Regions from separate parts of the Streptomyces sp. NPDC107500 genome, predicted to be linked through region 4. Evidence: riboswitches for the same ligand, from Rfam matches in the RefSeq annotation. Region 4 holds a riboswitch; each other region holds the start of a gene.
What was found. A riboswitch is a leader RNA that binds a small molecule or an ion and turns the genes downstream of it on or off. The one in region 4 is predicted to bind cyclic di-AMP.

Region 1 (7,348 bases), on a different contig from region 4:
CGCACCCGGCACCGGCGACCGCGTGAGCGCCGCCGACCGGCACTGGCTTGCGCTCGCCTGCGAGCTGGCGGAGCTGTGCCCGCCGTCCCGGACGGCGTTCAGCGTGGGCGCGGTCGTGGTCGCCGCCGACGGGAGCGAGCTGGCGCGGGGGTACTCGCGGGAGGGCGGCGACGCCGTCGTGCACGCCGAGGAGGCCGCGCTCGCCAAGGCCGACCGCTCCGATCCGCGGCTCGCGGGGGCCACCGTGTACAGCAGCCTGGAGCCCTGTGCGCGCCGCGCCTCCCGGCCCGCGCCCTGCGCCCGGCTGATCCTCGACGCCGGGGTGCGTCGCGTGGTCACGGCCTGGCGGGAGCCGGACACCTTCGTGCCGGGCGCGGACGGCGGCGGGGTGCTCGCCGCCGGGGGCGCCGCCGTCGTCCTACTGCCGGAGTACGAGGAGCGGGCGAAGGCCCCCAACGGTCACCTGTGGGGTGCCTGAGATACCTGTGTGCGTTCCGCCTCCGACATGACGTACACTGGTGACACAACGACGCGGGGTGGAGCAGCTCGGTAGCTCGCTGGGCTCATAACCCAGAGGTCGCAGGTTCAAATCCTGTCCCCGCTACTGAAGGCCGAGGGCCGGAATCCGAAAGGGTTCCGGCCCTCGGTGCGTTCACCCGCTCGGCCCTCACCACTCGCCGCCCACCCCCGTCGCGGGAAACCTGGAGTACGCACGGCAAGCGGCGCGGACAGGGGGCGGCGGGAGACCAGTGGTGCGGGCAGGCGATGTGGAGGACGAGGGAGCGTACGCCAGGGCCGGCGGCCGGCTCCCCGGCGATCCCGTGCCCGACCCGGGCCTCGGCGACGAGCCGGCGCCCGTGCCGACCGCCGGGCAGCCGCGGCCGTGGCGCACGTCCTACGGCCGGGCCCTCGCGCGCTCGCTCCCCGTACTGCTGATCGTCGTCGCCGTCCTGTACGACATCCTCACCCCGCGCTACTTCACCGCCGGGCCCCTCTACACCGCCGCGCCGCTGGTCGCCGCCCCGATCTACTCCCGGCGGGGCACCGCGCTCACCGGGATCGCCGTGGTCGCCTCGGTCGTCGGGCTGCAACTCGGCAAGGGCGTCATCCACTACGTCGACTCCCTCACCGAGCTGATCACCATCGCGACGGTCGCCGCGCTCGCCGTCTTCGTCAACGCCTTCGTCCGCCGCACCGACGAGCGCCTCGCCATCGCCCGGGAGATCGCCGAGACCGCCCAGCGCGCCGTACTGCCCGAGCCGGCCGAGCGGATCGCCGGCTTCGAGATCGCCGCCTGCTACGAGGCCGCGCAGGCCGGCGCCTTCATCGGCGGTGACCTGTACGCGGTGCAGGACAGCGCGCGCGGCGTCCGGCTCATCGTGGGGGACGTGCGGGGCAAGGGCATGGGAGCGGTGGCCGCCGTCGCCGTGGTGATCGGCGCCTTCCGGGAGGCCGCCGAACAGGAGGCGACGCTGGAGGCGGTGGCGCAGCGCCTGGAGCGGGCGCTGGCCCGCGAGGGCACCCGGCGCGAGGGCCTGGACGCCTTCGAGGGCTTCACCACCGCCGTCCTCGCCGAACTCCCGCACGGCGCCGGGACCGTACGCATCGTCAACCGCGGGCATCCGCCGCCCCTGCTGCTCCACGGCGACGGCACCGTGGGGCCGCTGCCCGCCCGGGAGTCGGCGCTGCCGCTCGGCATGGGCGAGCTGGGTGTGTGGCCCGACCGCGCGGAGGAGACGGCCTTCCCCGGTGGGGCCACGCTGCTGCTGTACACCGACGGACTGTCGGAAGCCCGGGACGAGCGGGGGGAGTTCTACGATCCGAACGCGCGGCTGTCCGGTCGCGTCTTCCGCCATCCGGCGAAGCTGCTCGAGACCCTCGCCCGCGACGTGCGCCGCCACTCGGGGGGCGGGATGGCGGACGACATGGCGCTGCTCGCCGTCCGGCGGCCACGGCACGGCGACCATGATCATTGTCACGAGCCGTGACGGGTCGGCGTCCCTCCGCATAACAACTGACGCACCGTCAGAAAGAAGTGACGTGAAGGGGAATACCGAGCAGCGGTCAACTCGCCCGATTTTCACCGATCCTGAGGCGTACGTCCCGGCCGTATTCGTTAATGATCAAGAGGAACGGCTTGGAATCCGGCCCCCGGGTCTATTAACGTTCGATAACGCAGCGCGGTCGTCCCAGCCGTCACAGAAGGCGGCTCCGTGCGCACGCGCCGAATCCCGCAAGGGAACCGGGGAACCACCACATTGGGGTGAATCGGGCGTTTGACGCCGTGGCGACACGGTTGCATGCGCGCGTAGGAGACCTTCCTGCTCCGAACCCGTCAGCTAACCCGGTAGGCGAAAGGAAGGAAAGGAGTACGCCCACGTGGCGTCCAACCGGCCTGCCCCCGAGGCCCCGTTCGTGCCCAGTCGGCACGACACCGACACCTTCGGTTACGAGAACCACCGCACCGAAGAGGGTCCTTGGGAGGAGTGGAATCCCACCGAGGACTCCATCCGCCCCGTACGCGGCCGGCACCGCGTCGCCAAGCAGCGTGGCGGGCTCGCCCGCAGCTCCACCGTCCTCGGCGTCGGTGTCATAGCCGCCGTCGGCGCGGGCGGCATGGCCAGCGCGCAGACCGGCAAGCCGCCGGTGTCGATCTCCATGCCGGACCTGCCCAACGTCGGCTCGCTCATCTCCGACGACGACGCGCCGGAGCCGGAGGGCTCCAGCACCCCGCTCAGCGGCATCGGCGTGACCGCCGCCGCCGACACCGCCGAGGGCACCGACACCGCCGGCGCCGGTGAGTCCCTGCGGGCCCGGATCATGGCGCAGGCCGAGCAGCAGCAGGCCCAGGTCGAGACCAAGGCCGCCGCCGAGGCCGCCGCGGCCGCCGAGAAGAAGGCCGCGGAAGCCGCCGCCAAGGCGGAGAAGGAGGCCGAGGCCAAGGCCGCCGCCGCCAAGAAGAAGGCGGAGGAGGAGGCCGCGAAGAAGGCCGAGGCCGAGCGCCTGGCCAAGCTGGCCAAGCAGTTCACGCTGCCGACCTCCTCGTACACGATCTCCTCGACCTTCGGTCAGGCCGGCGCCTACTGGTCCTCCGGCCACCACACCGGCCTCGACTTCGCCGCGCCCACGGGCACGCTGCTCAAGGCCGTGCACAGCGGCACCATCACGTCGGCGGGCTGGGACGGGTCGTACGGCTACAAGACCGTGCTCACCCTGGATGACGGCACCGAGATCTGGTACGCCCACCAGTCGTCGATCAGCGTCAGCGTCGGCCAGGAGGTCACCACCGGTGACGTCATCGGCCGCGTCGGCGCCACCGGCAACGTCACCGGCGCCCACCTCCACATGGAGGTCCACCCCGGCGGCGGCTCCGGCATCGACCCGATGGCGTGGCTCCAGAGCAAGGGCCTCACCCCCTGAGCCGCGGCCCATCCGCTTCCCCGCTGGTCCCCGGCGGTCCTGACGACAACCCCCCGACGTCAGGGCTGCCGGTTTGCGGGGTTTTTGCGTCTGCGCCGGAATGACCTGATCCGGTGCGTTCGTTGACGCACTACATGACTTCTCTGCGCAAGCTCGGCTCCTCCGACCTGGAGGTCTTCCCCCTCGCCCTCGGCGGCAACGTCTTCGGCTGGACCGCCGACCAGGACCGGTCCTTCGCCGTCCTGGACGCCTACACGGCGGCCGGCGGCAACTTCGTGGACACCGCCGACTCGTACTCCGCCTGGGTCGACGGCAACAGCGGCGGCGAGTCCGAGACCGTCCTCGGCCGGTGGTTCGCGGCCCGCGGCAACCGTGACGACGTCGTCCTCGCCACCAAGGTCAGCCAGCACCCCGAGTACCCGGGCCTGTCCGCCGCGAACATCAAGGCGGCGGCCGACGCCTCGCTGCGCCGCCTGGGCACCGATCACATCGACCTCTACTACACGCACTTCGACAAGCCCGAGGTGCCGGTCGAGGAGATCATCGGCGCGCTGGACGAACTGGTGAAGGCGGGCAAGGTGCGGCACATCGCCGCCTCCAACATCTCCGCCGAGCGGCTCGCGGCCTCCCTGGAGTTCTCCGACCGCGAGGGCCTCGCCCGGTACGTTGCCCTCCAGCCGCACTACAACCTGGTCTCGCGCGACACCTACGAGGGCGGGCTGCGCGACCTCGCCGAGCGGTCGGGCCTGGCCGCCGTGCCGTACTACGCCCTCGCGGCCGGCTTCCTCACCGGCAAGTACCGGCCCGGCGCGAGCGTGGACAGCCCGCGTGCGGGCGGTGCGGCCAAGCACCTGGAGACCGAGCGCGGCCGGCGGGTGCTCGCCGCCCTGGACGAGATCGCCGAGGTCCACGACGCCCCCGTCGCCACGGTCGCCCTCGCCTGGCTGGCCGCGCAGCCGACGGTGGCCGCGCCGATCGCGTCCGCGCGCACGGTGGAGCAGCTGCCCGCGCTGCTGGGCGTCGCGGAGCTGAGCCTGACGGACGACGAGGTCGCGCGGCTGACGCGGGCCTCGGCCTGAGCGTGACGCCGCCGGTGCCCGCCTACGGGCGGTAGGGGCCCGGCGGCGCGTACGGGTGGGCGTACGGGACGTACGGCGTCTGGGCCGGGTATGGCGTCTGGGCCTGGTACGGCGCCGGAGGGCCGCCGCCGTACGGGCCGTACGGGTACGCCCAGGGCGGCGCGGGCCGGGGTACGGGCGGTGCCGTCGAGCGGGCGGCGTGGTCCAGGGCCGGGCGGGCCGCGCCGCGCCGGTGCCACAGGGCATCCAGCATCTCCCGCTCCCGCACGGCGTAGTCGGCGCCCGCCCGGCCCCGGCGGCCGCGCTGCCGCAGGAACGCCAGCGAGGTCGCGTACGCCTCGTACTGGGCCACCGCGCGTGCCGCCTCCTTCCCACCCTGCCGCCGGGCGTGCTGCCGGGCGACGCGGCGGGCCCGCATCGAGCCGAGCGCGTGCGGCTCCGCGGGCGTCAGCCACCCGGCCAGGACATACGCGGGCAGCTCGGCCCGCACGGTGCCCAGTTCGCGCTGCCGGGTCCAGATCACCAGCCACGTCAGCAGGCCGAAGGCCGGCACCATGAAAGCCGCGTACACGGCGTAGAAGCCCCACTCGCCGAACGCGGCCGAGCCGTTCCACAGCGCGTGCACGCCCATCGCGAGCAGCAGGCCGGACAGCGGGAGCAGGGCGCGGCCCAGGCGGTGGCGGCCCGCGGAGAGCGCGGCGATGCCGAAGCCGATGCCGGTGAGCACGGTGAAGAGCGGGTGCGCGAACGGGGACATCACGACGCGGACGAAGAAGGTCGCCGCGGTGACGGAGGCGATGCCGCTGCCGCCGGTCAGCTGGTCGGTGCCGAACGCGGTGCCGAGGTACAGGATGTTCTCGGTGAAGGCGAAGCCGGTGGCGGTGACCCCGGCGATCACCACCCCGTCGACTATGCCGGTGAAGTCGCGCCTGCGGAACAGGAAGACCAGGAGGACCGCGGCGGCCTTGGCGGACTCCTCGACGACCGGCGCTATCACCGTGGCGCCCAGGGTGTCCGCGCTCGCCGGGTCCGCGGTGGCGGTCGCTATCCATCTGGTCGCGAAGCTGTTGGCGACGATCGCTATCAGCGCCGCCGCGCAGGCGCCCCAGGAGAAGCAGAACACCAGGTTGCGCCAGGGGCCGGGGTCGACCCGGTCCAGCCAGCGGAAGGCGGCCACGAGCAGCGGCACGGGCAGCACCGCGAGGCCGAGCCCGACCAGGAACCCCCGCGTGCCGGTCTGTTCGCGGACCAGGGCCAGGATCACCAGGCCGGAGAGCGCGAGCAGCGTGATCAGCGCGCCGTACCGCACCCAGGGCCGCTGCCACCAGTGCGGATGCGTACGCGGGAACGTGGGCTGACGCGTCGGACACGGGGGACTGGCCACGGCATGGACCCTAACCGGTGGGGGGCTGCTCTTCGTGGGGATCGCGGAGCTGTACGCGGCGGAAGAGCAGGTCGTTCACCACATGTCCCTTGTCCAGCCCCTGGCCCTCGAAACGGGTCAGCGGCCGGTGCGCGGGACGCGGCGCGAAACCGCCGTCCGGGGCGGTGTTCTCGAAGTCGGGGTGCGCGGTCAGCTCGTCGAGCATCTGCTCGGCGTACGGCTCCCAGTCGGTGGCGCAGTGCACGAGGGCGCCCGGCGCGAGCCGGGCCGCGGCCAGGGTGAGGAACTCCTCCTGGATGAGGCGGCGCTTGTGGTGGCGCTTCTTCGGCCACGGGTCGGGGAAGTAGACGCGCAGTCCGGCGAGCGAGCCGGGGGCGAGCATCTCGCGGAGCAGGATGATCGCGTCGCCGTTGGCCACCCGGATGTTGGACAGGCCGTTGCGCTCGGCGAGACCGAGGAGGTTGCCCTGGCCCGGGGTGTGGACGTCCACGGCGAGGATGTTGGTGCCGGGGTCGGCCTCGGCCATCTGCGCGGTGGCCTCGCCCATGCCGAAGCCGATCTCCAGGACGACCGGGCGCGCGTCGCCGAACAGCTCACCGAGGTCGAGGTCGCGCTGCCCGTCGATGTCCAGTCCCCACAGGGGCCACAGCCTTTGCAGCGCGTCCGCCTGGCCGGCCGTCACGCGGCTGCGCCGGGGCTGGAAACTGCGGATCCGCCGCTCGAAGTGCGATCCGGCGGGATCGGCCTTCGGCCCGTCCGGGAAGCGCGGCTCCCCCTTGGCACGGGTGTGCCTCAGGGGGGTGCCGGTGTGGGTGGCGGCTGGCTGGTGAGCGTCGGGGGCGCTGGGGAAATCAGACACAGTGCCCCCAATTTTACGGCCCGCCCGGGCCGGGCTCACGAGCCTCCCAGCAGGGTCAGTGCCCTGCGGCCCACCTCCCGGCCGATCGGCAGGGCGGCGGTGGCCGCGGGCGACGGCGCGTTCAGCACGTGCACCGCGTGGGGGCCCTCCTTGATCAGGAAGTCGTCCACCAGCGTCCCGTCGGCCAGCACCGCCTGGGCCCGCACGCCGGCCGGGGCCGCGACCAGGTCGCTCTCCGTCACGGACGGCAGCAGTCTGCGTACGGCGGTGGTGAAGGCCGCCTTGGACAGGGACCGGCGCAGCTCGCCGGTGCCGTACCTCCAGTGCCGCCGCGCGATGTGCCAGGAGCCGGGCCAGGCCAGCGTCGCGGCCAGCTCGCGGGGGCGGACGACACCCCAGCCGTAGCCCTCGCGGGCCAGCGCCGGCACCGCGTTCGGCCCGAGGTGGACGCCGCCGTCGATGCCGCGGGTGAGGTGAACCCCGAGGAACGGGAACGCCGGGTCGGGCACCGGGTACACCAGGCCCCGCACCAGCTCGGGACGGGCCAGCTCGTAGTACTCGCCCCGGAACGGCACGATGCGCATCCCCGGGTCGTCGCCGGTCAGG
Region 2 (7,348 bases), on a different contig from region 4:
GTCCTCGGCCTCGGCGCGCAGGGCGGCGAGGAGATCGTCCTCGCCTCCGACGCCGAGGGCGCGGACATCGCCCTGGACCGGCTGGCGAAGCTGGTCGCCGAGGGGCTCGAGGAGCTTCCCGAGACCGTCTGACGGACGGCACCCGCGCGACGACGGCCCGCACTGCCCGCTTGGGGTGGTGCGGGCCGTCGTCGTGGTCGAGCAACATGATCCTCGATCCGCGGGAGATCCAGGACCTGCCGCGGGACAGGGGGCCGTCCCGCATCGAGTCGTCGCCCACCTGACCGGCCTCGTCCTCCCGGCACCCCCTACCGCGGTATCACCCCCACATTGGCTCCCGGGTATGACGCCCGGCGCATAGCCGTCCACTCACTGTGATCCCCGTCGCCAGGCACCACCGCACCCGCGTTGGCGCCCGGCTTCACGCGGCTCGTGAAGGCATGGGGGGCCAGTGGTGATCAGTTCGCCCCGCTCCACGCGCGGTACGAGCTGCGTCCGATCGAGGGCGGGGAGCACGCCGGCGTGATCAGCGCCGCCGGCTCAGCACGTCCTCGACCGCTCCCTCGACGGCCCTCACCCGGCCATGACGGAAAGGACGTCCATGACCACGACCCTGGCTCCCCCGGTGCCCATCGGGAAGGCCGCTGTCGGGGCCCTCGGCATGCTGGCGCTGTCCACCGGTGCCCTGGAGTCGGTGGTGGCACCGACGATCCCGCTCCTGGAACGCGAACTGGACATGAGCCAGTCCGAGGGGGCGCTGCTCAGCATCGTCCTCCTCATCACCGGTGCGCTCATCACCCCGCTGGCGGGCAAGCTCGGCGACCGCTACGGCGGGAAGCGGATCCTGATCCGGCTGATGGCGGTGGTCTCGGTCGGCGGCACGGTGTCGGCCCTGGCCCCGAACCTGCCCGTGCTGCTGGTCGGCCAGGTGTTGCAGGGCGCGATGATCGGCGCGCTGCCCCTGTCGTTCATCGTGGTCCGCGAACACCTCCCCGCCGGGGAGTCCAAGGTGGCCATCGGGGTGGTCAGCGGACTCTTCGTCGGCGGATCGATGGTCGGCATGCTGTCGGCCGGTCCGGTGGCGGAACAGCTCTCCCGGCACTGGATGTTCGCGCTGCCCACGGTCGCGGTCATCGGCGCCACGCTGCTCGTGAACCGGCTGATGCCGACCGATCCGCCGGGCCGGTCGGACGACTCCGGGATCGACTGGCCCGGCCTGCTGCTGCTGAGCGGGATGCTGACCACCCTCATGCTCGTCCTCGCGCTGGCGCCCGAGGCCGGCTCGCAGCCACTCGCGCTCGTCGCCCTCGTGCTGGTTCTGGCCGCGTTCGCCGCCGGATGGGTGCGGGTCGAACGGCGCGCGGCGGCGCCGATGATCGACCTGCGCATGCTGGCACGGCCCGCGATATGGAAGGCGTGCGTACTCACGTTCGTCATATGCCTCGGTGCCACGATGGCGGTCTATCTGATTCCGCAACTGTTCGACGAGCGCGGCGACGGGTACGGATTCAGGGCCGACGCCACCGAGATCGGCTTCTACCTGCTGCCCGGCGCCGTCGCCGCGACGCTGGCCGGACCGCTCGGCGGGATCGGAGAGCGGCGTTTCGGCTCGCGTGCCGTGGTCAACACCGGCGTCGTCATGATGACCGTCGGCCTGCTCGCCGTGGCGGCCGTGCACACCGAGGTGTGGCATCTCGTCGTCGGCAAGATGCTGATCGCGCTGGCCAACGGCCTGTGCGTCACGGCGATGATGACCAGCACCGCCACCGCCGTCGACCGGGGCGACACCGGCATCGCGACCAGTCTGATCCTGGTGAGCCGCGTGGTCGGCTCCGCCGTCGGCGGGCAGCTGGGCGGCGCGCTCCTCACCGCCGGAACCCCCTCCGGATCGAAGGTCGCGGCCGAATCGGCCTACGTCACCGGATTCGTCATGGCCGGCGTCGTCGTGTCGCTGGCCCTGTTCGTCACCCGCACCATGAGCAAGGGAGTCAAGGCATGACCCGCACCGCACCGAGGCCCAAGGCCCTGGTCTCCGGGGCCAGCATCGCCGGTCCCGCCCTGGCCTTCTGGCTCAACCGCCACGGGTTCGAGGTCACCGTGGTGGAGAAGGCCGGCACGCTCCGCGGCGGCGGCTACCCCATCGACGTACGCGGCACCGCACTCGACGTCGTGGAGAGGATGGGGATCCTGCCGCGGTTGCGGGACGCGCACATCGACCTGCGCCGGCTCACCTTCCGGGACGGGGACGGCGGCGAGGTGGCCTCGCTCCACCCGCACGCCGTCACCGGCGGTGTCGCGGGGCGGGACCTGGAGATACGCCGCGGGGATCTGACGGACGCGCTGTACGGAGCGGTCCGGGACGACGTGGAGTTCCTCTTCGACGACTCCGTCGACACCCTCGACCAGTCCGGGCACGGGGTCGACGTCACCTTCCGCGGTGGCGGCAGCCGTACCTTCGACCTGGTGTTCGGCGCGGACGGCATGCACTCGCGTACCCGGGAGATGCTCTTCGGTCCCGAGGAGCGGTTCCACCGGTACCTCGGCTACTGCTTCGCCGTGTTCACCATGCGCAACACCCTCGGCCTCTCCCACGAGACCGTCATGTGGAACACCCCGGGCAGGGCCGCCGCCCTCTACGCCGTGGGGGACGACGACGAAGTGCACGCCTTCCTGAACTTCGCCCGGCCGGAGCCGCCCTTCGACGCCTTCGGCAGCCCGGACGCCCAACGGGACCTGCTCGCCGAGGTCTTCGCCGACGCCGGCTGGGAGGTCCCCGGCATCCTGACCGCCCTCCGCGACGCGGACGACGTGTTCTTCGACGCGGTCGGACAGATCCGCATGCCCCGCTGGTCCAGCGGCCGGGTCGCGCTCCTGGGCGACGCCGCCCACGCGCCCTCGTTCCTCACCGGGCAGGGCACCAGCCTCGCCCTCGTCGGCGCCTACATGCTGGCCGGTTCCCTGGCCGACCGGGCCCACGCCGCGGGCTTCGCCGCATACGAACGCGGCACCCGTGACTTCGTGACCCTGAACCAGAACCTGGTCGGCCAGGGCGGCGCCACCCTCTTCCCGACCACCGCCCGGGCCCTGGAGCAGCGCAACGACCGGCTGCGCGGCCTCAGCGCCATGCCCGCACCGGAGCCCCGCCCGGCCCATTCGGCCCTCACGCTGCCCGTCTTCGGCGGCCGCTGACTCCGCTCGGTTCTCACGGCACCGTTGCCCGAGCGGAAGGGCCCCGGTCACCCCGGTCACCGCACCGGGCGCATTTTTCCGCAACGTTCCACCGCCCGTATTTCCGCCCGCCGGCAGAAATACGGGCAGGTGGAAAATACCCCCCGAATTTCCTGCTCTTTGTATACGGGACCCGTGTTAATGCCGCAGGCTCGCCGTGTTTACGGGACGTTGCGAGTTCCTCACACGCTCCGTCCTGCCGCCGCCGGAGGCGAATCGCAGGCGGTGTCCCGGCGCCGACCGCTCGGCGTGCAGCGCCATGAGCGCCCGCGCGCGGTCGCCGTCGCCCCGGGCCACCGCGTCGAGGATCGCGCCGTGCTCGGCCCAGTACTCCACCGGCCCGGCCGGCGCCTCCACGTCGTACATCCAGGCGATCTTGTGGCGCAGCTGGGTCAGCAGCGCCGTCAGGGAGGGGCTGCCGGCGGCCTGGGCGAGGGTCTCGTGGAACCAGCCGCCCAGGGAGCGCAGATCCTCGCCGCTGCCCTGCCTGGCGCGTTCCTGCCCCAGGCGGACCAGGCCGCGCAACACCTTGAGGTGGGCGTCGGTCCGGCGGCGGGCGGCCCGGGCGGCACCGAGGGGCTCCAGGAGCGTACGGGTCTCCAGCAGGTCGGCGGCCTCCTGTTCGGTCGGTTCCGCGACGCACGCGCCCGCGTGCCGCCGGGTCACCACGAAGCCCTCGGCCTCCAGCGTGCGCAGGGCCTCGCGGACGGGGACGCGGGAGACGCCGTAGCGGCGGGCGAGCAGTTCCTCGGTGAGCCGGCCCCCGCGCACGTGGACGCCGGCGACGATGTCGTCCCGGATCGCCGTGCACACCGAATGCGCCGGAATACGCATGACCGACCTCCGCCTTAATCCCCGTGAAACGCCGACGATTGACGTTTCCAGCGACTCTAGGCCAATCAAGCGGATATTCCGACGGCGGAGTGGATTTCATGGATCAAAAGCCCCGGCTCGGACGGCCGGGGCTTTCGGGTGGTGTCGCGGGGTCCGCCGTCAGACGTTCACGCCGTGGGAACGGAGGTAGGCGACGGGGTCCATGTCCGAGCCGTACTCGGGGCTCGTACGGGCCTCGAAGTGCAGGTGGGGCCCGGTGACGTTGCCGGTGGCGCCGGAGAGGCCGATCTGCTGGCCGGGCTCGACCGACTGGCCGACGGAGACGCCGATGGACGACAGGTGCCCGTACTGCGTGTACGTGCCGTCGTGCATCTTGATCACGACCTGGTTGCCGTACGCCCCGCCCCAGCCGGCCTCGACGACGGTGCCGACGCCGACCGCGTGCACGGTCGTACCGCTGGAGGCGTGGAAGTCGATGCCGGTGTGGCTGCCGGAGGACCACAGGGAGCTGCCGGCCTGGTAGGCGGTGGAGACGTAGGACGAGGTGATCGGCGGGACGAAGGTGTTGAGGCGCTTGCGCTCCGCCTCCCGCGCGGCGCGCTCCTTGGCCTCGCGTGCCTCCTTGGCCGCCTCGGCGGCCCGCTCGCGCGCGGCCTCCTGGGCCGCCTCACGGGCGGCGGCGTCCGCGGCGGCCTGCCGCTGTGCCAGGGCCTGGGCGTCGATCTCCTCGGCCAGGGAGTCGCCGATGGTGATGACCGGGGTGAGTCCGCTCCGCTCCACCTCGGGCTCGGCGGCGAGCGCCGGAGCCGCGAGGGTGCCGACGACGCCGGTGGTGGCGAGGGCCGCGACACCCGCCGCGCGGGCGGTACTGCGATGCAACCTGCTGGGACGCCGGTGCTTCCCGGTGGCGCGCGTGAACGCCATGTAGAGGCTGGTCCTTTCCTTCCCTCTCGCCTACCGGGTTAGCTGACGGGTTCGGAGGTGGAAGGTCTCCTACGGACCCCCTCGCTGCGCGCGGGCGTCCGATTCACCCCAGGGACTACGGTGGGTCCCCGGCTCCCCTGGCTCGCGCCGTACGGGGACTCGGCGATGACTGTCCGGTGCCGCGGGTGCGGCGCACTGCCTGACGAACAGCCCGGACGACGCTAAACGCGGCTGTGTTCAATTCTCAAACGCAACAGTGTTTTTGTAGCGCATGCCACAGGGCAGACGGGCAGCCTCTCCCTCAATTCGGACAAACGGCGGCCCCGGTGACACTCCGGTCACCGGGGCCGCACTCCGCGCGTGCCGCTACTCGGCCGCCACCACGGTGACTTCACCGATACCGAGGGCCTCGACGGGCTCCTTGATCTGCGCGGCGTCACCGACGAGGACGGTCACCAGCCGGTCGACCGGGAAGGCGTTCACGACCGCCGCCGTGGCCTCCACGGTGCCCGTGGCGGCCAGTTGACGGTAGAGCGTCGCCTGGTAGTCGTCGGGCAGGTGCTGCTCGACCTGGTCGGCCAGGGTGCTCGCCACGGCCGCGGCCGTCTCGTACTTCAGCGGCGCCACACCCACCAGGTTCTGCACGGCCACGTCGCGCTCGGGGTCGGTGAGCCCCTCCGCGGCGAGCTTGCGCAGTACCGTCCACAGGTCCTCCAGGGCGGGACCGGTGTTCGGGGTGTCGACGGAGCCGCTGATGGCGAGCATGGCGGCGCCGGTGCCGTCCGGCGCGGACCGCAGCACCTGCCCGAACGCCCGTACGCCGTAGGTGTAGCCCTTCTCCTCGCGCAGGACGCGGTCCAGGCGGGAGGTGAGGGTGCCGCCGAGGCAGTAGGTGCCGAGCACCTGTGCGGGCCAGACGCGGTCGTGCCGGTCGGATCCGGTGCGGCCGATCAGCAGCTGCGTCTGGACGGCGCCCGGACGGTCCACGATGACGACGCGGCCCCGGTCGTCGGCGGTCACCGGCGGCACGGGACGGGGTTCGGCGGCGGAGCCGGTCCACGCGCCCAGGGTGTCGCCCAGCAGCGCGTCCAGGTCGAGGCCGGTGAGGTCGCCGACGACCACGGCGGTGGCCGTGGCGGGGCGGACGTGCCTCTCGTAGAAGGCGCGTACGGAGCCGGAGTCGATGGCCTCGACCGTCTCCTCGGTGCCCTGGCGCGGGCGCGACATGCGGCTCCCGGCCGGGAACAGCTCCTTGGAGAGCTCCTTGGCCGCGCGGCGGGCCGGGTTGGCCAGCTCGTGCGGGATCTCGTCGAGGCGGTTGCGGACCAGCCGCTCGACCTCGCTGTCCGCGAAGGCGGGTGCCCTCAGGGCGTCGGCGACGAGGCCGAGCGCCTTGGCGAGGCGCGAGGCGGGCACCTCCAGGCTGAGCCGGACGCCGGGGTGGTCGGCGTGCGCGTCGAGGGTGGCGCCGCAGCGCTCCAGCTCGGCGGCGAAGTCCTCGGCGGAGTGCTTGTCGGTGCCTTCGGAGAAGGCGCGCGCCATGATCGTGGCGACACCGTCGAGGCCGGCCGGCTCGGCGTCCAGGGGCGCGTCGAGGAGCACCTCGACGGCGACGACCTGCTGGCCGGGGCGGTGGCAGCGCAGTACCGTCAGCCCGTTGTCGAGGCGGCCGCGGCCGGGCGCGGGGAACGCCCACGGCTTGGGCTCGCCGGCCTGCGGCTGGGCGTGGAAGTCCATGGTGGCGAGGTCGGTCACTTGGCCGCCTCCTCGTTCTCGTCGGTGGCGTCGTTCTCGTCGGTGGGGGCGGTCGGCTCGTAGACGAGCACCGCGCGGTTGTCGGGGCGCAGGCGGGCCTTGGCGACCTCCTGGACCTCCGCCGCCGTCACCTCGAGCACTCGCTGCACGGCGGTGAGGGCGAGCTGCGGGTCACCGAACAGCACGGCGTACCGGCACAGTTCGTCGGCGCGGCCGGCGACCGTGCCCAGCCGGTCCAGCCACTCGCGCTCCAGCTGGGCCTGGGCGCGCTCCATCTCCTCGGCGGTGGGGCCCTCCTCGGCGAACCGGGCCAGCTCCTCGTCGATGGCGGCCTCGATGACCGGCACCTCGACATCGCCGGACGTCTTCACGTCCAGCCACCCCAGGGAGGGAGCCCCGGCGAGCCGCAGCAGGCCGAACCCGGCGGCGACGGCCGTACGGTCGCGCCGCACCAGCCGGTTGTACAGGCGGGAGGACTCGCCGCCGCCCAGGACGGTGAGCGCCAGGTCGGCCGCGTCGCTCGCGCGCGTGCCGTCCTCCGGGAGGCGGTAGGCCGCCATCAGGGCGCGGGCCGGGACCTCCTCCTCGACGACCTCGCGCAGCTGGC
Region 3 (7,348 bases), on a different contig from region 4:
CGATCTCGGCGAGCACGCTGGAGTGCCCCATCCAGGTGAGCCGGAGTCCGGTGGCGGGCTGCCGGGCGAGGTCGGCGAGGGTCGTGGCGTGCACCGGGATCGGGCCCCTGGGGGCGCGGCGGAGCCGGGACTCCCGGTCGAAGTAGATCTTGGCGAACTCACGGGCCGATCCGGAGGGCCGGGTCCGGGCGGTGCCGCCGGGGTTCTGGAAGACGCCGTCACGGAAGTGCGGCGATCTGCGGATGCGCGCCATGCGCTCACCGGTCGGGTCCGCGCCGAAGGCCGCGGGCCTGGGCGAACGGAGCCCGGAGCTCGGGGAACGGAATCCGGCCACGGTAACCTCCAGGTGGAGTAGGTCAGGCTCTCATTATGGTCGTCTCGTGTGACACCGACTGATCGTGTCCGGAGCTTGGGGGGACGGGGCGTGGTGCGAGTCCGGTTGAGTGTGGCCGAGCGGCGCGAGGAGCTGCTGCGCGCGGCCGTCGAGCAGATATCGGCGCGGGGTGTCGCGGCGCTGCGGATCGCCGACGTGGCGTCGGCGCTCGGGGTGAGCAACGCGTTGGTGCTCTACCACTTCTCCACGAAGGAGAAGCTGGTCGCCGCCGCCTTCGCCCGTGCCGCCGAGGACGATCTGGCTCATCTGCACGGACTGCTCGGCCGCCGTACGTCGGCGCTGCGCCGCCTGCGGGCCGCCGTGCGGTGGTACGCCCCGACGGGGCAGGCCAAGGGCTGGCGGCTGTGGATCGAGGGCTGGGCGGCGGCGCTGCGCGAGCCCGCGCTGCGGGACGTCACGCGGGATCTGGACCGCCGGTGGAAGGCCGCGATCGCCGAGGTCATCGCCGAGGGGGTGGCCGCCGGGGAGTTCCCCTGCCCGGACCCCGAGGGCGCGGCCCTGCGGCTGACCGCGCTCCTCGACGGGCTGGCCGTGCAACTGACGTCGTACGCGGGCACGGTCTCGCGGGCCCGGGCGCGGGAGTGGACGGACGAGGCGCTCGCCCGCGAACTGGGCCTGCCGCGGGAGGCGTTGGGTGCCCCCCGCCGCTGACCCGCCGCCGGCCTCGCCGTACCCCGCCCACAACCGGCCTCCGCCACCGGCCCGCCCGCCCCGCGCGGTCACGCCACCGAGGCGATCCGCGTCTTGATGTCGTCCGGCGACAGCGCCCCCTTGGCGGTCACATGGTCGCCCGAGGACTGGCCGCGCAGCCGGCGTCCGATCCACGGCACCAGGTACTCGCGCGCCCAGTGCACGTCGTCCCGGCGGACGTCCAGCGCGCCGCGGTGGGGCAGCGGCGGCCAGGGCTGGTCCGGGTCGGCGGGCACGGGCAGGCCGAGGGCCTGTCCGGCGCGCAGCGCCACCCGTGTGTGACCCTCCGGGGACAGGTGCAGGCGGTCGGCGTCCCACGCCCTGCGGTCCTGGACGCTGCGGAGCGACCAGAGGTCGAGCACCGGGCAGCCGTACCGGTCGGCGATGGCGCGGACGTGCCCGTTGTACGTGGCGATCTTGCCGCGCAGGTGCTTGAGCACGGGCACGCCGCGGGTGTCGAAACCGGTCGTCACGAGGACGGTGCCGGCCGCTTCGGCCAGCGCGGCCACCGCCCGCTCGAACCGCTCGGCCACTTCGTCGGGGTCGGTGCCGGGCCGGAGGATGTCGTTGCCGCCGGCCGCGAACGAGACGAGGTCCGGTGCGAGTCCGGCGACCCGGGGGACCTGTTCGGCCGCGATCTGGTCGAGCAGCCTGCCGCGCACGGCGAGGTTCGCGTAGGTGAAGTCGCCCTCGGGGCGCCGGTCCGCGAGCAGTACGGCGAATCGGTCGGCCCAGCCGACGAACGCCCCGTCGGGGCCGCGGTCGCCGACGCCCTCGGTGAAGCTGTCCCCCAGCGCCACGTACGACCCGATCACTGCTCTGCTGTCATTCTTCGAATCGTCTGCCACATCGAGCCATGATTCACCTTGGAATGTGACCTACGCGACCGTAGGAAGGGGTTGACGGTCGGTGAGAAAGGCCACTCCTAAAGGCTTGGTCAATTGCGGAATACACCGAAGGCCGGACCCGGGGATCGGGGTCCGGCCTTCGGTGGCATGGGGACTGCGCCCTTGCCGTGCGTCAGAGAGAGACGCCGTGCGAGCGCAGGAACGCGACCGGGTCGATGTCCGACCCGTAGTCCGGCGTGGTGCGGATCTCGAAGTGCAGGTGCGGACCGGTCACGTTGCCGGTGGCACCCGAGAGGCCGACCTGCTGACCCGCCGTCACCGACTGGCCGGCGGAGACGGAGAGGGAGGAGAGGTGGGCGTACTGGGCGTAGTGGCCGTCGGCGAGCTGGATGACGACCTGGTTGCCGTACGCGCCGCCGGGGCCGGCGGAGACGACGGTGCCCGCGCCGACGGCCTTGAGCGGGGTGCCGGTCGGGACGACGAAGTCGGTGCCGGTGTGGTAGCCGCTGGACCACATGCTGCCGGACTGGTGGTACGGGGTACCGACGGTGGCGCCCGCGACGGGGGAGGTGTAGCCGCTGCTGGTGCCGGCGTCCGAGGTGGAGGCCTTCTCGGCGTCCGTGGACTTCTCGGCCGGCTTGGCGGCGGGCTTCTCCGCCTCGGCGGGCTTCTCCGCGGCGGGCTTCTCCGCGGCCGGCTTCTCCGACTGGGCGGCCTTGGCGCCGACCGAGAGCTTCAGGCCGGGGTGGATCAGCGACGGGTCCGAACCGATGGCCTCGCGGTTGTCCTCGTACAGCTTCTTCCAGCCGCCGTCGACGTTCTGGTCGTCGGCGATCCGGGAAAGGTAGTCGCCGCTCTTGACGGTGTAGGTCCGCGCGTCCGAGTTCTTCTCGGCGCCACTCGCGGCGGCCTTCTTCGCCGTCGCCGCGACGGACTGCACGGACTGCTCGGAAACGGAGTGCGCGGGGGCGGCGTTGGCGCCGGCGGCCCCGATCAGCGGGAGCGCGAGCGCGGCGCCACCGGTTCCGGCGACGGCGATGGCGCGGGTCAGGCGCATGGCCCTGGTACGGCGGTGCTTACCCTTCGCGGGCATGGCGAATTCCTCTCCGGCGCCTGCGAGGTGAGCTGTCGGGTTCGGGCTGGAGATGCCCGGCCGCGCCGAAACGCGGCTTCACCCCAAGCCGTTCCGGGAACCGGAACAGGCATTCGTACCTGTGGGTCCCCCGCTCCTGCCGGGTACGGGTGGTGGATGAGAGTGGGCTCCGGTCGGCGGCAGGATTAGGCGTCCGTCCGGATCGGTGGTGAACGTAAGCGACCAAGACGCACCCGGACAAGCGAAGAGTTCCACCGGAAGGTGTTCCGATTGATCCTTTACGGGAATATCCGGTCACACTCCGTCGATTCGGGGAATGGCATTCCGAGTGAACGTCCTTGCAAACCGGCTTGATTACGTGGACATGACGGACGACGCACGGTTACGGATATGACGCTGCTCACGCGCCACTTCTCCACCTATTCGCATTTCAGCGCCAGTTGGAATCAAGGCGTCAATTCGGACAGAAAGCCCGAGGTAACCCTTAACGCCCTGTGGACAAGTCCTTGGCGCATACAGGGGATGCCGTATCGTCGAGGCGAGCCCGCCGCCGAGCAGCGTCGGCGGGGCGGAGTGGGAGGAGTCCCCGTGACGCAGCAGGTCCCGTCGACCGAACCCGAGCTGACCGGTGTGCGCAACTTCCGGGACGTCGGCGGACTGCCGGCCGCGGACGGGCGACGGGTGCGGCAGGGCGTGCTGTTCCGCAGCGGGCACCTGGCGCACGCCACCGGGGAGGACGCCGCCTTCCTGGCCACCCTCGGCCTGCACACCATCTTCGACTTCCGCAACGCGGCGGACCAGAAGCTGGAAGGCCCCGACGTCGAGCTGCCGGGCGTGCGCAATGTGAACCTGCCGCTGAGCGACCCGGCCGACGGCGCCGAGTTCTGGAAGATGGTCCGCGACGGCGACCTCGACCAGCTGCACGCGATCCTGGCCGACGGCAAGGGCGCCCAGCGCATGATCGCGTCCTACCGGACGATCATCACGGAGCGCACGGCGGAGCACTCCCGGGTGCTGCACGCGCTCGCCGAGGACAGCGTCCCCGCCCTGATGCACTGCGCGGCCGGCAAGGACCGCGCGGGCCTGTCGATCGCGGTCACGCTGCTCGCGCTCGGCGTCGAGCGCGATGCCGTCCTCGACGACTACCTCAAGTCGAACGCCACGCACCGCCGCTACAAGGTGCGCCGCGGCAGCTCCGCCGCCTCGGCCTACTCCCCCGAGGTCATGGAGCTGCTCAGCCCCCTGTTCGACGCCCGCGCCGAGTATCTGGCGGCCGCCCTGGACACCGTCGAGGAGACCTGGGGCGGCGTCGACGCCTACCTGGAGCAGGGCCTGCACCTGACCCCGGCGACCCGGGAGCGGCTGCGCGAGCGGATGCTGGACTGATCCGGTACCGCACCGACCCGCACGACCGCTAGCGGCTCGCGCCCACCTCGAAGAGCAGGTAGAGGAAGCCGCCGAAGACGTGGCCCAGGGCGATGTAGATGAGCAGCCGGACCCACAGGGCACGCGGGAACTTCTCCTCCATGGAACTCACGGCATCTCCCCGGGGGTCGTCGGGCCGAGGCACAGCGCGGCCGTCGGGCTCTGCAGCAGGGTGTGGACGAAGAGCAGCTCGACCCCTTCGGGGTCCTGTGCGGCGATGCGGTGCGGGGTCAGCGAGTCGAAGTGGGCGCCGTCCCCCACCCCGAGCCGGTGCTCGGTGTCCCCGAGGCGCAGCCGCAGGCGGCCCCTGAGCACGTGCAGCCACTCCTCGCCGGGGTGCACCCGCACGATGTCGCCCTGGGAGCCGTACGGCACCTCGACGCGCAGGGCCTGCATGCCCCGGCCCGGCGCTCCCGCCCGCCGGTACGTCCAGCCGCCCGCGGCCGTGGGCTCCATCTCGGCGGCGCGGATCACCGCGTCCGGGTCCGCGGGCGCCTCCCCCAGCAGCCCGGCGACGGTCGTACCGTAGACGCGGGCGAGGGCGAGCAGCATCGGCAGCGAGGGCTGGCGCTGCCCGGTCTCCAGGCGGGAGAGGTGGGCGGGCGACAGCCCGGCCGCGCGGGCCGCCGCCTCCAGGGTCAGGGCGGCCCGCCGCCGCAGCTCACGCAGCTGGGGCGCGACGGCGGCGACCGCGCCGTCGGCCGGTCCGGTCTCGGAGGAGCTCATGCTCATGGCTCCATTCAGCCCGAATCTTGCCCTTCGGGCAAATTTCTTGCCTCTGAGGCAAAGCTTCGGAGCGGCCTCTGAGGCAAAGCCTCAGGGCTGCTCCGGCGCCGGGCGGCCACCGACGGACTCAGCGGTGCGCCACCGCCTGCTTGACCAGCGTCTTGCCGAAGTCCCACATCAGACCGCCGCCATTGTGCGCGTCGTCCATCACCTCGGTGAAGGCGTCGACGAACCGGTCCACGTCCGCGGTGTCGATGATCAGGGGCGGGATCAGTTTGATCACCTCCAGGTGGTCGCCGGAGACCTGGGTGAGGATCCGGTGCCGTTGCAGCAGCGGCACCACCACCATCTGCGCGAAGAGGCCCTTCCGGGCGGCCTGGAGCATGGTCCAGCGGCTGCGCAGCTTCAGGGACCGCGGCCGGCCGAACTCGATGCCGATCATCAGCCCGCGGCCCCGGACGTCGGCGAGCAGCTCGTAGCGGTCCACCAGCGCCGCCAGCCGGGACTTCAGCCGCTCCCCCACCGCGGCGGCGTTCGCCACGATCTCCTCGTTCTCCATCACCGAGAGCACGGCGAGTCCGGCCGCCATGGCCTGGGCGTTGGAGCCGAAGCTCGCCGAGTGGACCTGCACGCGGTCCATCGAGGAGTACACCTTCTGGAAGATCCAGTCCTTGCCCAGGGTGGCGCCCACCGGCACGTAGCCGCCGGACAGCGCCTTGGCCACGCAGACCAGGTCGGGCTCGACGCCGTCCTCGTGCTGGAAGGCGTAGAACTTCCCGGTCCTGCCCAGGCCCGTCTGCACCTCGTCGGCGATCAGCAGTGCCTTGTGCCGGTGCAGCAGGTCCTGCGCGGCCCGCAGGTAGCCGGGCGGGGCCTCGTGCACGCCCTTGCCCTGGATCGGCTCCACGATGAGCGCGGCCACGTCTCCCCGCCGCAGCTCGCGCGCCAGCGCGTCCAGGTCGCCGAGCGGGACCGCGGTGTCGGGCAGCAGCGGCGCGAAGCCCTTGCGGAAGCCGTCCTCGCCGTTGACGGAGAGCGAGCCGGTGGTCAGTCCGTGGAAGGCGTGGGTGCAGTACAGGATCCTCGGTCTGCCGGTCGCGTACCGGGCGAACTTCAGCGCGGTCTCCACCGCCTCGGTCCCGCTGTTGCCGAAGAAGACCCGGTCCAGGTGCGGGCTGTACGAGAGCAGCCGCTCGGCCAGGAGTCCGGGCAGCGGCGGACAGTCGAAGCGGGTCAGGTCGGCGAGCGAGGCGTCCAGGACGTCGTGCAGCGCCTTGCGGACGACCGGGTGGTGGCGGCCCAGGCCCATCACCGCGAACCCGGCGAGCATGTCCAGGTAGTCGTTGCCGTCGGCGTCCCAGAAGTGCGCGCCCTCGGCCCGCTCGTAGACCTTGTCGAAGCCGATGGTGTGCAGCATGCGCGGCAGCTGGTGGTTGAGGTGCCTGGCGTGCAGCTCGTACCGCTCGGCCCCGCGCTCGGCCAAGAGCGCGGCGAGGTCGAACTCCTTGGTCATTCAGTTCTCTCCTTGCGCAGGCATGACGTTCCGTCCGTCCCCGGGGGTGTCCACCGCTCGCCGCCCGACGGCCAGGCTCGCGCTGATCCGGCCGGCGATGTCGACCGGGGTGAGGCCGATGTCCGCGAGTACCTCGGCTCGTTTGGCGTGGGCGAGGAACTGGTCGGGGATGCCGAAGCGGCGCACGGGCACGTCGGCCTCGGCGTCGCCGAGGGCCAGCGCCACCGCCGAACCGACCCCGGCCGCCCGGCTGTTGTCCTCGACGACGGCGACCAGACGGTGCCGGACGGCCAGCGGGGCCAGCTCCGGGTCGACGGGTTTGACCCAGCGCGGGTCGACGACGGTGCATCCGATGCCGCGCGCCTCCAGCAACTCCGCCGCCCCGAGGCAGACGGGCGCCATCACGCCGACGGCCACCAGCAGCACCTCGGGCCGGTCCGCGGCGTGCAGGACGTCCATGCCGCCGACCCGGCCCACGGCGGGTACGTCGGGGCCGACGGACTCCTTCGGGAAGCGCACCAGGGTCGGCGCGTCGTCGACGGCGACCGCCTCGCGCAGCTGGGCGCGCAACTGGCCGGCGTCGCGCGGGGCGGCGATGCGCAGCCCGGGGACGACCTGGAGGACGGACATGTCCCACATGCCGTTGTGCGAGGGCCCGT
Region 4 (7,348 bases):
GCGCCAGGCGCCGCGGCCAGGGATGCGTACGGGAGTCGTGCCCGCCCGGCGCCCCCACCGCCTCCGCGCCCTCGCCGGTGGCGCGTACGGCGGTCAGGCGCCGGGCGTGCGCGAGTCCGCCCGGCACCCGGGCGAGGAGGGCCGGCAGCAGCGCCGGCCGGTTCACCAGGATCGCCGTGAGGTACGCGGTGAGGCCGGCGCCGTAGCCGTACGCCTGGGTCTCCAGGTCGTGCCAGGTCTCCCGGTGGTGGTGCCAGACCAGTGCCCGGGGCGTGTAGCGCAGCCGCTGCCCCTGGGCGAGGACGCGGACGAACCCGTAGAGGTCGTCGCCGCCCCGCGCGCGGGTGCCCGCGCCGGTCGCCGGGTCGAAGCCGCCGACCGTCCGCAGCACCGCCGTACGGAAGGCCATGCTGGCGCCCGAGCCGAACCGGCCCGCGGTGAACGGGAACAGCGGCTCGTCGGCGGGCGGGTGCTCCGGGTCGTACGTGCGCGGGACGAAGCCCTTCGCGAAGCCGCCGTGGCTCTCCAAGAGCACCTGGGCGGGGGTGCGCAGCCGCGCGGGCAGGATCAGGCCGGTGGTACAGCCCAGGCGCGGGTCGGCGGCGAACGGCGCGGTCAGTTCGGTGAGCCAGCGCGGGTCGGCGACCACGTCGTCGTCGGTGAAGGCGACCACCTCGCCCCGGACCACCGCGAGGCCCCGGTTGTGCGCGACGGCGAGTCCGGGGACCGGCTCGCACACGTACCGCACCCGCTCGCCGTACTTCCGCTCGACCAGCTCCCGGGTCTCACCGGTCACGGGCGCGTTGTCGACCACGACGATCTCGAAGTCCGGGTGGTCCTGGGCGAGCAGCGAGTCGAGGGCGCGGGCCAGCTGGTCCGCGCGTTCCCGGGTGGCGACCACGACACTGGCGGGCGGCGGCGCGGGCCACGGCTCGGGCGGCGCGCCCCGGGGCAGCTCCCGCGCGAGCCCCGCCAGCACCCGTGTGGGGTCCGCGCCCTCGGGGACCTGCCCGAGCAGCGTGCCCACGGGCACGCCCGCCCGTCTGACCAGCACGAACACCGCGCCGGACGTCACCGGCGGGCTCCCCGGGCCCGGCCGCAGTACCGCCGCCTCCGCCTCCGTCTCCTTCTCCGCCGCGCCGTTGCCGTCGCCGAGATCCAGCTCGGCGACCTGCACCGCCCCGATGCGCAGGAAGTCGTCGATCTCCCGCCGTGTCTCCCGCAATGTCTCCTGCCGCGCACGCCGCACACCGGCCATGCGCCCACCCCCTCGTGGTTGACCTCGTCAGGACCTGCGCAGCCGGGCCGCGCCCCTCAACGTCCGTACCGCGAGCGACGCCAGCCGCGGCCGGTCGCGCACGAAGCCGTGCGCGCGGCGGGCCGGTTCGCGGCCGAGCCAGTGCAGGGCGGTGCCCGCCCCCGGGCGCGTCGCCGCCCCCTCGTACACCGGCAGTTCCCCGGTCTTCAGCGAGTCCTTGTACTCCGCCGGGCCCCGCCCCATGTCCAGCAGTCCGATGCCCTCGGCGGCCGCGGCCTCCGCCATCCGCAGGTGCAGGACGAGACCGGGCGAGTACTTGGCGAAGTCCGGGTCGTACGCCGGGAACCAGCACGCCAGGACCGTCGCCGAACGCAGCCCGAAGTGGGCGGCGACCGGCCGGCCGCCCGCGTAGAGCACGGACAGGGTGCCCGTGCACTCCGGCGCGCGCGTCCGGGCGAGCCTGCCGACGAGCCGGCTGATCCACTCCTGCGCGAACCGGTCCCGGCGTCCCGTCCTGCGGTACTGCGCCGACTTCCACTCCATGAGCGTGCGCAGCGCGGCCGGCTCGCGCTCGTCGAAGACGAAGCGCACGTCGCCGGCCTGGCGGCCCAGCCTGCGCTCCTTGGCGAGCGTGGTCTTCAGGAACTTCGGCGCCTGGGCGCGCAGGACGTTCTCGTACGCCTCGTAGCCCTTCTCCACGTCGATGACGTAGGTGGTGTGCTCCTCGGCGGCGTACCGCACGAACAGCCCCTGCTCGGCCTCCAGGTTGTCGAAGGCGAGGCTCGACAGGGAGCAGGCCCGCAGCAGTCCGCGGGGGTCCGGGGCGAGGCCCTGGCGCAGCACCGCGCCCTGGCAGTCCGACACCCCCAGCCCGATCGCCCGGCCCTGGCCCAGCGGGCCGCGTTCGTGCGGCAGGAATCCGGCCGCCTCGCCGCCGTCGTACAGCACCGCCACCCGCGCCCGCGGCCGGACCCGGCCCACGGCTTCGGTGAACTCCGGTTCCATGAACGGGTTGCGCGGCGCCGTCGACTTGGCGCGTATGTCCCGCCAGTGCTGCCGTTCCCCCTCGCCCAGCTCCTGTGGCCTGAGCACGCGTACGCGTCCGCTGTTCAACCCGACCCCCCGATCAAGTCCCCCCTGGACAACAGGAAGGTACCCCGGGGGCCGACCCGGGGGGTAGGTAGCAGACCATGTTGTTGCCAACCGGTGCACAGGCCTTTAACCGGCTTTAGCCGATGATGTGCCAGGTTTCGGACATGTTCGTGCGTCGTCGTGCGCGTTCGAACGTACTCGCCGCGTCCTCGTTCGGAACCGGTCGCGGGTGAGTCGGACGGGTGTCGCGTCCGTATTCTCTGATCATGGACCGCACCGCATACTCACTCGTCGCCACCGATCTCGACGGCACGCTGCTCCGCGGCGACGACACCGTCTCCGAACGGTCGCTGGCCGCGCTGGCGCGGGTGGCCCGGGCGGGTGCGCGGCACCTGGTGGTGACGGGGCGCCCGGCACCCCGGGTGCGGCCCCTGCTCGACCGCCTCGGGTGCACGGGGCTCGCGGTGTGCGGGCAGGGCGCGCAGGTGTACGACGCCGGCGCGCACCGGATGCTGTGGTCGGTCACCCTGGACCGGGAGCTGGCGGAGACCGCGCTCGGCAAGATCGAGGCCGAGGTGGGCCAGGTGTACGCCGCGGTCGACCAGGACGGCGTCGACGGCCTGACCCTCATCGAGCCCGGGTACCTGATGCCCCACCCCACGCTGCCCGCGGTGCGGGTGGAGCGGCGCGACCAGCTGTGGCGCACCCCGATCAGCAAGGTGCTGCTGCGCCACCCCGACCTGAGCGACGACGAGTTGGCGTCGACCGCGCGGGCGGTGGTCGGCTCCCTCGCGACGGTCACCATGTCGGGGCCCGGCACGGTGGAGCTGCAACCGTGCGGCATCACCAAGGCGACCGGCCTGGCGCTGGCCGCCGAGCACCTGGGGGTGGGCCGGCGGCACACGATCGCCTTCGGCGACATGCCCAACGACATCCCCATGTTCGACTGGGCGGCGCACGGCGTCGCCATGGCCGGTGCCCACCCCGAACTCAAGGCGGTGGCCGACGAGGTCACGACGACGAACGAGGACGACGGCGTGGCCGTCGTCCTCGAACGGGTCTTCTGAACGTCCCGGTGCGGCTCAGTAGGCGCCGAAGACGTTGTCCATCGAGCCGTACCGGTCGGCCGCGTAGTTGCAGGCGGCGGTGATGTTGGCGACCGGGTCGTACGGGTCCCAGGAAGTGCCCTCGACGTGGTACGCCTGGAAGGTCGGGTCGATCACCTGGAGCAGACCCTTGGACGGGGTGCCGTTGATGGCGTTGATGTCCCAGTTGTTGATGGCGAGCGGGTTGCCGGACGACTCCCGCATGATGTTGCGGTGAATGCCCTCGTACGAGCCGGGGATGCCGTGCTGCGCCATGACGTCGAGCGACTCGCGGATCCAGCCGTCGAGGTTGTCCGGGTACGTGGTCGCCGCCGTGGCGGCCGTCTTGGTGGCGGCCGGGGTGGCCGCGGACGCGCCGGTGGCGCCGATGAGCGGCAGGGCGAGCACCGCGACACCGGTGCCGGCCACGGCGAGCCTGCGGGCGATGCGGGTGGTCCGGGCGTGACGGTTCTGACCGTTGGCAGACATCTGTGTCCCTCTCCTGACGCCTGCGAGGTGAGCTGTCGGGTTCGGGCGGGGAGGTGCCCGGCCGCGCCCTGACGGGTACGGCTTCACCCCGAGCCGCTCCGGTGGTGACCGGTGCGGCGACTTACCTGGGTCCCCCGCTCCTGCCGGCGAGTGAGTTGAGTGGATGACTGTGTGTGCGGGCGATGGCAGGATTCGGCGTCCGCCCGACAGGCCGGGAACGTATGCGAGAGCACATGTCCGAAACAAGTGCAGGAATCACCCAACGTCCTGTTGACCTTGGTCTGAGGCGTTTGGGGCTCTTGATCCTTTGCGGTTGCCAAGCCTCAACTGGCTTGCGGCGCAAAGGGAGGGCACAGGTTGCGGCGAGGTTGCCCGAGGGGGCTCCCAAGTGAGCCAACTCACGGGCCTCAACAAGCGCGGCAAAACGGGCATTAGTCCCAACTATGTCCCAACCGGCCCTCGATGCGGTGCGCTTCGCCCGTCCGGTGTTTTCGGCTGCCGGGCGGGCATCCGTTCGGGGCCGGGGAGGCGATATTGGTATCGGGCAATATGTGGTCATATCGACCGATCAAAAACATACCGCTCATGATCCGATACCGCCCGGCCTGTAACGGTGGGCGCTAGCGGTGATCGAAAGGTGACCGGATACGCTGACTCGAGTGGTGGCAGCGACCTATCGACAAACCAGGTAATCGCCAGTGGGCACCAGCAGACAGGAGACCCCTCGTGACCGTCGTCGGGCCGTTCGGGCTGAGCGTGCGGGACCAGGCTCTGGAAGCCGATGTCCAGGCCGGATTGGTCGCGGTCGAGGAAGGGTTGCTTGAGGCAACCAAAAGCGAGGTGCCCTTCATCACGGAGGCCGCCCAGCACCTGGTACGGGCCGGCGGCAAGCGGTTCCGCCCGCTCCTCGTGATGCTCTCGGCCCAGTTCGGCGACCCCTATGCCCCCGGGATCGTGCCCTCGGCCGTGGTGGTGGAGCTGACCCACCTGGCCACGCTGTACCACGACGACGTGATGGACGAGGCCGCCGTGCGGCGCGGGGTCGCCAGCGCCAATGTCCGCTGGGACAACTCGGTCGCGGTCCTGACCGGCGACTTCCTGTTCGCCCGCGCCTCCCAGATCCTCGCCGACCTCGGGCCCGAGGCGGTCCGCGTGCAGGCCCTCGCGTTCGAGCGGCTGGTCACCGGCCAGATCCTGGAGACGGCCGGCCCGCAGGACGGCCGGGACCCCGTCGACCACTACCTCGACGTGCTGGGCGGCAAGACCGGCTCGCTGGTGGCCGTCTCCTGCCGGTTCGGCGCGATGATGTCCGGCGCCGACGAGACGGTGGTGGACGTACTGACCCAGTACGGCGAGCGGCTCGGCGTCGCCTTCCAGCTCGCGGACGACGTCCTGGACATCGCCTCCGACTCCCACGAGTCGGGCAAGACGCCCGGCACGGACCTGCGCGAGGGCATTCCCACCCTGCCGGTGCTCCGGCTGCGCGAGCGCGCGGCCAGGCTGGGCCTCGCCGAGGACGTCGCGCTGAGCGAGCTGCTCGACTCCGACCTGAGCGACGACGCCCGGCACGCCGAGGCGCTGCGCCTGCTGCGCGCCCACCCCGCGCTGGAGCACGCCCGGCGGGACACCGTCTGCTACGCCAGGGAAGCCCGCGCGGCCCTGGCTCCGCTGCGGGAGTGCGAGGCGAAGGCCGCGCTGGTGGAACTGTGCGACGCCGTGGTGCACCGGGCCGGCTGAACCCCGCCCCGCCCGTGCGCGGCGCCACGGGCGGGTGCCCTCCGCCGGCGGGCGGCGTACCCGTCCCCTACGGGGCGGGGGAGGAACCGCCCGTTGGTGTCATCCCGCAGGAGTACGTGGAGTTGAGCCCGCGGTCTGACGATTGCGCTCCGGTGATTTGGTCAGATGGACACCACGGAAACACCAATCCTCACCGATTCGGGTGAGAATGGCGGCTCACGGGTGAACGAGTGCGAGGTCGCGAGACAGCCGCCGCCGACGACGGAGGTAGGGCACAGATGGCACCGATCGATTCCGACGACAACACGACCCCCGGGGCGGGCGAGGAGCTGAGCACCCGACGGCGCAAGGCCGCGCGGTACGTCGTCCCGGTCGCGGTGGTGGGAGTGGCGGCCGCGACGATCGGGCTGGTCCCCGCTCTCGCCGACTCCGGGGACCCCGACCTGCCGAAGGTCACGGCGGAGGAGCTCGTCCAGAAGATCGCCGAGTCGGACGTCCAGCAGCTCTCCGGCACCGTCCGGATCAGCACCGACCTGGGCCTGCCGGACCTCGGCGGCCTGGAGAGCGGCCTGATGTCCGGAATGTCCGGCGATCCGGGCGGGGACGGCAAGGACGGCGGCTCGTCCGCCGACCCCTCGGCCAAGCTCACCCAGCTGGTCTCCGGCTCCCACACCCTGCGCGTCGCGGCCGACGGCCCCGACCGGCAGAAGGTGTCCCTGCTGGAGGACGCCGCCGAGTACAGCCTCATCCACGACGGCAAGGACGTCTGGGGCTACGACAGCAAGTCCAACGAGGTCTACCACTCCACGTCCGACGGCGCGGAGCGGCCGGAGAAGGACGTGCCGGCCACCCCGAAGGACTTCGCCGACCAGGCGCTCAAGGCGATCGACGACACCACGTCCGTGAAGGTCGGCGGCACCGCCCAGGTGGCCGGCCGCGACGCGTACCGGCTCGTCGTCGAGCCCAGGCAGAAGGGTTCCACGGTCGGTGCGATCACCGTCGCCGTGGACGCCGAGACCGGTACCCCGCTGAAGTTCACGCTGACCCCGGCGAGCGGCGGCGCCGCCGTCGTGGACGCGGGCTTCACCAAGGTCAGCTTCGCGAAGCCGGACGCGTCGACGTTCGACTTCACCCCGCCCAGGGGCGCGAAGGTGACCGAGGCCGACGAGAAGGCCGCCAAGGCCCCGGAGCACGGGCGCAAGGCCGAGGGCGACCTCGCCAAGGAGCTGGACGGCCTGAAGGTCATCGGCGAGGGCTGGAACTCGATCGCCGCGTTCGACACCGGCGGCCAGGGCCTGCCCACGGGCGCCGCGGGCGGCGGCGACCTCGGCGGCTTCCTAGGCTCCCTCGGCGACCAGGTCAAGGGCGACTTCGGCTCGGGCACGGTCTTCAAGACCCGCCTGGTCAACGCCCTGATCACCGAGGACGGCAAGGTCTACGCCGGTGCGGTCACCAAGGACGCGCTGGTGAAGGCCGCCGACGCCGCGAAGTAACGGAGCGGCCTTTCCGTACGACAAGAGGCACAGGAGAGGAAGCCGATGGCCGAACCGTCCGTCACGGAGCCGGAGCGGGCGGACGACGCCGTCATCTCCACCCGCGGGCTCACCAAGCGCTACCGCGGCGGACAGCTCGCCGTCGACGGTCTCGACCTGACCGTCCCGGCGGGCAGCGTCTTCGGCTTCCTCGG

Region 1: another riboswitch for cyclic di-AMP. It lies ahead of ACZ67M_RS20315 (M23 family metallopeptidase); the one in region 4 lies ahead of ACZ67M_RS15475 (transglycosylase SLT domain-containing protein).
Region 2: another riboswitch for cyclic di-AMP. It lies ahead of ACZ67M_RS11125 (M23 family metallopeptidase); the one in region 4 lies ahead of ACZ67M_RS15475 (transglycosylase SLT domain-containing protein).
Region 3: another riboswitch for cyclic di-AMP. It lies ahead of ACZ67M_RS06560 (M23 family metallopeptidase); the one in region 4 lies ahead of ACZ67M_RS15475 (transglycosylase SLT domain-containing protein).

What each region holds. Positions count from the first base shown of each region.
Region 1 covers NZ_JBVJPF010000005.1:17,629-24,976, reverse strand. Annotated here, with positions in the region: gene ACZ67M_RS20330 (dihydrofolate reductase family protein) at 1-478, shown strand, start outside; tRNA gene ACZ67M_RS20325 (tRNA-Met) at 531-604, shown strand; gene ACZ67M_RS20320 (PP2C family protein-serine/threonine phosphatase) at 753-1,988, shown strand; cyclic di-AMP (ydaO/yuaA leader) riboswitch at 2,213-2,369, shown strand; gene ACZ67M_RS20315 (M23 family metallopeptidase) at 2,380-3,420, shown strand; gene ACZ67M_RS20310 (aldo/keto reductase) at 3,555-4,499, shown strand; gene ACZ67M_RS20305 (PrsW family intramembrane metalloprotease) at 4,522-5,883, opposite strand; gene trmB (tRNA (guanosine(46)-N7)-methyltransferase TrmB) at 5,894-6,742, opposite strand; gene lhgO (L-2-hydroxyglutarate oxidase) at 6,778-7,348, opposite strand, start outside.
Region 2 covers NZ_JBVJPF010000002.1:1,134,834-1,142,181, forward strand. Annotated here, with positions in the region: gene ACZ67M_RS11105 (HPr family phosphocarrier protein) at 1-132, shown strand, start outside; gene ACZ67M_RS11110 (MFS transporter) at 602-1,999, shown strand; gene ACZ67M_RS11115 (FAD-dependent monooxygenase) at 1,996-3,189, shown strand; gene ACZ67M_RS11120 (GntR family transcriptional regulator) at 3,367-4,062, opposite strand; gene ACZ67M_RS11125 (M23 family metallopeptidase) at 4,222-4,986, opposite strand; cyclic di-AMP (ydaO/yuaA leader) riboswitch at 4,999-5,161, opposite strand; gene ACZ67M_RS11130 (M16 family metallopeptidase) at 5,353-6,741, opposite strand; gene ACZ67M_RS11135 (M16 family metallopeptidase) at 6,738-7,348, opposite strand, start outside.
Region 3 covers NZ_JBVJPF010000002.1:85,737-93,084, forward strand. Annotated here, with positions in the region: gene ACZ67M_RS06545 (MBL fold metallo-hydrolase) at 1-334, opposite strand, end outside; gene ACZ67M_RS06550 (TetR/AcrR family transcriptional regulator) at 425-1,045, shown strand; gene ACZ67M_RS06555 (SGNH/GDSL hydrolase family protein) at 1,114-1,899, opposite strand; gene ACZ67M_RS06560 (M23 family metallopeptidase) at 2,105-3,025, opposite strand; cyclic di-AMP (ydaO/yuaA leader) riboswitch at 3,028-3,187, opposite strand; gene ACZ67M_RS06565 (tyrosine-protein phosphatase) at 3,614-4,411, shown strand; gene ACZ67M_RS06570 (DUF6126 family protein) at 4,440-4,562, opposite strand; gene ACZ67M_RS06575 (helix-turn-helix domain-containing protein) at 4,559-5,176, opposite strand; gene ACZ67M_RS06580 (aspartate aminotransferase family protein) at 5,304-6,689, opposite strand; gene dxs (1-deoxy-D-xylulose-5-phosphate synthase) at 6,690-7,348, opposite strand, start outside.
Region 4 covers NZ_JBVJPF010000003.1:831,366-838,713, reverse strand. Annotated here, with positions in the region: gene ACZ67M_RS15490 (glycosyltransferase family 2 protein) at 1-1,258, opposite strand, end outside; gene ACZ67M_RS15485 (GNAT family N-acetyltransferase) at 1,286-2,350, opposite strand; gene ACZ67M_RS15480 (HAD family hydrolase) at 2,617-3,417, shown strand; gene ACZ67M_RS15475 (transglycosylase SLT domain-containing protein) at 3,433-3,924, opposite strand; cyclic di-AMP (ydaO/yuaA leader) riboswitch at 3,928-4,083, opposite strand; gene ACZ67M_RS15470 (polyprenyl synthetase family protein) at 4,651-5,661, shown strand; gene ACZ67M_RS15465 (LolA family protein) at 5,940-7,154, shown strand; gene ACZ67M_RS15460 (ABC transporter ATP-binding protein) at 7,200-7,348, shown strand, end outside.